2 regions of the Phyllobacterium zundukense genome follow, and region 1 is predicted to be linked to the other one. Evidence: predicted binding sites of a transcription regulator. Region 1 holds the regulator's gene; the other holds the start of a gene.
The links. The regulator PhoB, encoded in region 1, activates phosphate uptake and scavenging genes when phosphate is short. The targets are predictions, from matches to a motif close to TGTCATNNANCTGTCAT.
Positions count from the first base shown of each region.

Region 2: the regulator PhoB is predicted to act here: its motif matches at 2,318-2,334, upstream of BLM14_RS13205 (esterase-like activity of phytase family protein).

Region 1 is NZ_CP017940.1:296,610-300,029, reverse strand. It holds gene BLM14_RS01460 (vWA domain-containing protein) at 1-940, shown strand, start outside; gene phoB (phosphate regulon transcriptional regulator PhoB) at 945-1,631, opposite strand; gene phoU (phosphate signaling complex protein PhoU) at 1,650-2,381, opposite strand; gene pstB (phosphate ABC transporter ATP-binding protein PstB) at 2,460-3,233, opposite strand; gene pstA (phosphate ABC transporter permease PstA) at 3,300-3,420, opposite strand, start outside.
Region 2 is NZ_CP017940.1:2,628,104-2,631,523, forward strand. It holds gene BLM14_RS13200 (aminotransferase) at 1-838, shown strand, start outside; gene BLM14_RS13205 (esterase-like activity of phytase family protein) at 884-2,242, opposite strand; gene BLM14_RS32360 (TIM-barrel domain-containing protein) at 2,392-3,399, opposite strand.

The sequences.
Region 1 (3,420 bases):
GGAGGAATGGCTGCGGCGACTGGCGGAAAAACACCTGACCGAGGAAGAGAAAAAACTGATCGAAGCACTTGGCGGCTTCGACAAGCTGATGGAAACCCTGCGTCAGCGCCTCGAGGAACAGCAGGGCCGTCATCAGGGTGGGTCGAAATGGATCGGTACGGCAGGCACGTCACCCTTCGGCGCCTATGGCTATAACGCGGAAGGCGTGCGGATCGGCCAGGACGAAAGCCGCCATCACCGGGCAGTCAAGGTCTGGGACAAGCGGGAGTTCAAGAACTTCGATGACAGTGTTGAGCTCGGCACGCGCAACATCAAGGTTGCACTGAAGCGACTGCGGCGCTGGGTGCGCGAGGGCGCCGAGGACGAACTGGATCTCTCGGGAACAATCAGATCCACCGCGGAACACGGCTATCTGGATGTGCAGATCCGGCCGGAGCGGCGCAATCATGTCAAGCTGCTGATGTTCTTTGATGTCGGCGGTTCCATGGACGAGCATATCAAGATCGCCGAAGAGCTGTTCTCAGCCGTGCGCTCCGAGTTCAAGCACATGGAGTATTTCTACTTCCATAATTGCCTTTATGAGGCTGTGTGGAAGGACAACCGCCGCCGCTATACCGAAAGCATCCCGACGCAGGATGTCATCCATAAATATGGATCGGACTACAAGGTGATCTTCGTCGGTGACGCGGCGATGGCGCCCTATGAAGTCTCGCATTCTGGGGGTTCCGTCGAACACTGGAACGAGGAAGCCGGTGCTGTCTGGCTCACACGTGTGCTCGACCAATGGAAGAATACGGTCTGGCTCAATCCCACCAAGGAAGCCTATTGGAACTACACGGCATCGACGTCCATGATCCGCGGAATTTTCGCGCAGCGGATGTATCCGCTTACCCTTTCAGGCATCGAGACCGCGACCCGCGAACTCTCGCGTAAGCACTGAACGCTCAGCCGAACGAATACCCGGCGCCGCGTACGGTGCGGATCGGGTCGATCGAACGGCCAATATTGATCGCCTTGCGCAGCCGTCCGACATGCACGTCGACCGTGCGGTCATCGACATAGATATCCGCGCCCCAGACATTGTCGAGCAGCTGGCCGCGTGAGAACACCCGTCCCGGCGACTGCATCAGGAATTCCAATAGGCGGAATTCCGTCGGCCCGAGCTTCAGTTCACGTTCCTTGCGGAATACGCGGTGCTGCTCACGGTCGAGCTTCAGGTCGCCGAAGCTCAGAACATGCGAAAGAAGACTCGGATTGACGCGGCGTAGCATCGCCTTGATGCGGGCGAGAAGCTCCGGCGTCGAGAACGGCTTGACCATATAGTCGTCCGCACCGGTCGCCAGACCCCGCACCCGCTCGCTTTCCTCACCGCGTGCCGTCAGCATGATGATCGGCAGGATTTCCGTCTCGCGCCGGGCTCGGAGGCGCCGGCAAAGCTCGATGCCGGAAAGACCGGGCAGCATCCAGTCAAGGATCAGAAGATCCGGCACCTTCTCGCGCAACGCAATTTCCGCTTCGTCGCCGCGCGTGATCGTCTCAACAATATAGCCTTCAGCTTCAAGATTGTACCGGAGAAGGACGCTCAAAGCTTCCTCGTCCTCCACAACGGTGATTTTGGGGGCTATCGCCATGGCTCGTTCTATCCTGGATTACGATTGTCTGGCTTCGTCGACGACGATGCTGTGAGTCTGGTCTTCCTTCGGTCGCTCGGCCGGCAATTGCGAACCGGTGACGATGTAATAGACGGTCTCGGCAATATTGGTAGCGTGGTCGCCAATACGCTCGATGTTCTTGGCGCAGAACAGAAGGTGCGTGCAAGCCGAGATGTTGCGCGGATCTTCCATCATGTAGGTCAGTAGTTCGCGGAACAGCGAGGTATAGAGCGCGTCGATCTCGTCATCGCGTTCACGCACAATGTTTACCTGCTGGACAGAACGTGTCGCATAGGCATCCAGCACATCCTTGAGCTGCGTCAGGGCCAGTTCGGCGATAGTCTGCAGACCGCGATAAACCGACAGCGTCTGCCGGGTATCGGTAACGGCAACGACCCGCTTGGCGATGTTTTTGCCGAGATCGCCGATGCGCTCGAGATCCGAGGAAATACGGATCGTGCCGATGATCTCGCGCAGATCGATAGCCATCGGCTGACGCTTGCCAATGATGGTAATGGCCTTTTCATCGATTTCCCGTTGACCGGCATCGAGGATCAGATCGTCCGAAATCACGCGCTGTGCCAGCGCGTTGTCGGAATTGACCATCGCGGTGACCGCCTGTTCGACCATCCGTTCCGCATGACCGCCCATCTCTGCGATCTTGTGCGTCAGGAACTTCAGTTCATCGTCGTAGGAACGCACAGTATGCTGGGCCTGCTGTTCGGTCATGTTCTTACCCTCGTTTCCTCACTGCGACGAGCGTCTTAACGAACGCACAAAGGACGCAGTAACAATTTGAATACTCAATCAGCCGAAGCGCCCGGTGATATAGTCTTGTGTTCGCTTTTCTGACGGATTGGTGAACATCATTTCCGTATCGCCCACCTCTACCAGATTGCCGAGATGGAACATGGCTGTCCGCTGCGAAACACGGGCTGCCTGCTGCATCGAATGCGTCACGATGACGATCGTGTAGTTCTGGCGCAATTCGTCAATCAGTTCTTCGACCTTGGCTGTAGCAATAGGATCAAGCGCCGAGCACGGTTCATCCATCAAAATGACTTCCGGGCTGACGGCGATGGCGCGCGCAATGCAAAGGCGCTGCTGCTGACCACCGGACAGACCGGTTCCCGCCTCGTGCAAGCGATCCTTCACCTCGTCGAACAGGCTGGCGCGGCGCAAGCTCTTCTCAACGATTTCCTCGAGCTGCTGGCGATTCTTGGCGAGGCCGTGAATACGCGGGCCGTAGGCGACATTTTCGAAGATGGACTTCGGAAAGGGGTTAGGCTTCTGGAACACCATGCCGACACGGGCGCGTAGTTCCACAACATCGATCTTCGGATTGTAGATATCCTCGTCATCGAGCGTGATCTTGCCGCCGATCTTGCAGCCTTCAATCGTGTCATTCATACGATTCAGACTGCGCAGGAAGGTGGACTTGCCGCAACCGGATGGTCCGATAAGCGCCGTTACCATCTTCTCGGGCACATCGAGGTTGACGCCGAACAGGGCCTGTTTGTCGCCATAATGAACGGTGACATCCTTGCCCTGCATCTTGATCGCATTCACCTGAGCGTTCATTTTTTCATTTACCGCTTTTTCGAGATTTCGTTCCGTCATCAGGTTCATAGCCAGAGCCTTTCCCTTTTACCAGCGACGCTCGAAGCGGCGACGCAGAATGATAGCTGTGATGTTCATGACCGCGAGGAAAAGCAACAACACGATGATGGCGCCGGACGTCCGTTCGACGAAAGCGCGTTCCGCCTCA
Region 2 (3,420 bases), 1.6 Mb from region 1:
CCATTACCGCTTTGGCCTGGAAGGCGAAAGCGAAGCGGAATTCGTCACACGCCTTGCCAAGTCATTGAAAGATATGATCGAACGCGAGGGGCCGGAGACGATTGCCGCCTTCATCGCCGAGCCCGTCATGGGCGCGGGCGGCGTGATCATTCCGCCTTCCGGCTATTTCGCCGCGATCGAGCCGATCCTGCGCGAGCATGATATTCTCATCATCGCCGATGAGGTGATCAATGGGTTCGGCCGTACCGGCAACTGGTGGGGCAGCCAGTCGGTTGGCATGACGCCGACGACCATTTCCGCCGCCAAGCAGCTGACCGCCGCCTATGCGCCGCTCGGCGCGGTGCTGGTGCCGGAAGACCTCTATCAGGCCTATATCGACCAGAGTTCGCAGATCGGCACTTTCGGCCATGGCTTCACCTATGGAGGCCATCCGGTGGGCTGTGCCCTTGGCATCAAGGCGATCGAGATCTACCAGCGCCGCAATATTCTCGAATATGTCCGCGGCCTGACGCCGACCTTCGAGGCCAGGTTGAACAAAGTCAAAGATCACCCGCTTGTGGGCGAAGTTCGTTCCTGCGGACTTGTTGGGGCTGTTGAGATGGTTGCTGACAAATCGACGAAGCGGCCTTTCGATCCGGCGCATGGTGTTGGAGCAAATCTTGCAAAGTTCCTGGAAGGACATGGCGCGGTGCTCCGCGCCTTGGGCGATACCATCGCATTCTGCCCGCCAATGATCATCACCGAAGACGAACTCAACGAGTTGTTCAACCGCTTCGAGAAGGCACTGGCAGACACCGAGGCCTATGTCTCGAAGAACGGACTTCGCGCGCAACAGTAACTACCATGATGAAAAAAGGGGGCGGTTTTATCGCCCCCTTTTCGTTTATCGGGCCTTGAGAAAATCACCAACTTCCAGGATCACGAATTCATCGTCATCCGCCTTGTCGACGGCGCGACCAGCCGAGAATGGCAGGTTGTTGTCATTGCCCACGATGATATGGCTGTCATCAACAATATCGACGTTCTCAATCGTTACGAAAGGAATGTCGTAGAAGCCTTCACCGCCGCCCTGACGTGCCTTGTTGTCCGGATCGGCAATCCTGAGAAGATCGACATAGCCGATCTTGCGCACGGCACCGCCGGCATTCGCCTCGGTCATCTCGATCTTGTAGATGCGTTTGAGCTTGGCCGGCGTGTCAAAACAGTCCGGCTTCGGCGCCTTCGGATCGGCACATGCCTTGCTTGCGACGCCGGCGCCGTTGTCCCGTTCAATGACAAGTGCGGTGGTGTCATCGATCATGTTGAAATCACCGATTGCCTCACCGCCGGTGGCAAGCGGATAAAGCCAGCTGCGTCCGGTCCAGCTCTTCGATGCGATATCGAACTCGATGATACGCAGCGCTGGCGCGCCATCGACTTTCTCGACGGAACCATCCTCGCCGAAGAGCGGCCCTTCCAGAAGACCATAGAGCTTGCTGCCGTCCTTCGACTGGGCGAGGCCTTCAAATCCACCGGAGCGCTTGAGATTGAACACAGGATTCTTCAATGTCGGGTTTGCCGGCAAGGTGATCGCGGGATTGTCCGGCGAGCGCACCGGCTTGTCGCCGACCTTGGTCGCAACGACATCCGTCACCTTGCCGTCACGTGTGACCTTGACGAGATAGGGGCCGAATTCATCGCCGATCCAGAAACCGTCAGCGACGGGCTGGATCGATTCAACGTCAAGATCGCTCCCTGTCAGATAGCGGGAATCGCTGCCTTCCATGACAATCGGGAATGGCACCTTCTTGTCGGGATCGGTCAGAAATATCGTTTCCTTGCGTGTTACGGTGCCCTTTTCCCAATCGAAAGCCAGGTGATGCAACATCAGCATGGCGTCGGGAGAATTGAGCTTCGAGCCGAATCCATTATCCGAAAGCGACCAATAGGTACCGTCACCGGCTGCCTTGATGCCGGAGAAGCCCTGAACCGGCTGGCCGTCAAACGGGACTGACAGATTTGTCAGGCGCGCGCCATCCTTGCCCGGCACGGTGCCAAGCCCATCGGCACGCTTGCGATCGGCTGTTGTGAATTTGCCCGATGTTTTCAAATGTTCGGGGGCGTTATCCGGCGCCTTGACCAGTGTGTTGGCGGGGAGAATTGCCTGGGAGACGAGCTTTGCCTTGAATTCCTGTTCCGCGGCAAAAGCCGACGCGGGGATCAGTGCAGAGGCGCAAAGTAAGACAGCGAGTGTAAAACGCATAGGGATCACCAATTGGCTGGAGTGCTGAAACATTCCACCAATAGGTCGACCTGGTTTCTGCGGTTTGACCGTTCCGTGAAGATTTGATGACGCACCGCCTGGGTGCGGTAGCGGGGAAAATCCCCGCTACCGTTGTTGTGCTGGTTTTATTACCGCGTCGTGAGCACGACGGATTGTTTCTCACCAGCTTTTATGCGGACATATGTGACTGGAATATTGCCACGATCCGGGTCGGCGCCGGCGACCCAGCCTTCGGTTGCACCGGTCAGCGAGGTGAGGTTTGCCACAGGGTTTATTGCGGTACCGTTGATGCTGACGCTGCTGGCAACGTTGCCGTGAATCTTCACGGTGTAGTACTGCAACTGCGGCTTGAAGCTGCCGACGGGATCGGGAGAAGCGGTTTCGAATGTCACCTGAGTGCCAGACCTCTGCACCGATAGCGTCTGCAGGAAATACTCCCCTTTCTCGTAATCATAGCTATCGCCGTCATCATCGTAATAGTCGAATGAAGTCAGCTTCGCATCTGGGAACACTTCGACGTTGAGTTCAGTTGGATGCCACCCGCCGACCGACGTAACATACGTCTCCGACGCAGGATTTGCATCCGCATCGCTCATCATGGGGATGATCGCCCCCGCGCGGATGAACAACGGAAAATTTCTTTCCCATGTCCGGGTATTGAAGCTGACCGTTTGTCTGCCCTGATCGGTCGCGCCCGAGCTCCAGCGAGTCCAGTTGCCATCTGGCAGATAGACATTCTTGTTTTGCTGACCCTCCTCAACGACAGGCGAAGCGAGAAGCCATTCACCGAAGAGCCAGGAATCGATGGTGTTTCTTACGTTCTGGTCTTGCGGCCAGTCGAAGATCAGCGGCCGGACAATACCGACGCCGGTTTTCCTGCGCTGGTGCTCATAGCTGTAGATATAGGGAACGAGCCGATAACGCAGCCTGATCGCCTCCACGGCAGCCGTTTCGCCAACCCGCTGCCCTTGCGGCACATAAAACCATGGCTGGCGTTGATTGCCGTTCGTCGCATGGACCCGCATGATGGGCGTGAAAGCGGCAAATTGCATCCAGCGCGCATAGTCCTCATTTCCAGTGCCTCCATCCGGACCGAGACCGTTGCCATTGAAGAATCCGCCCGTATCCATGGTCATTGCATGGCACCGGCATTGATC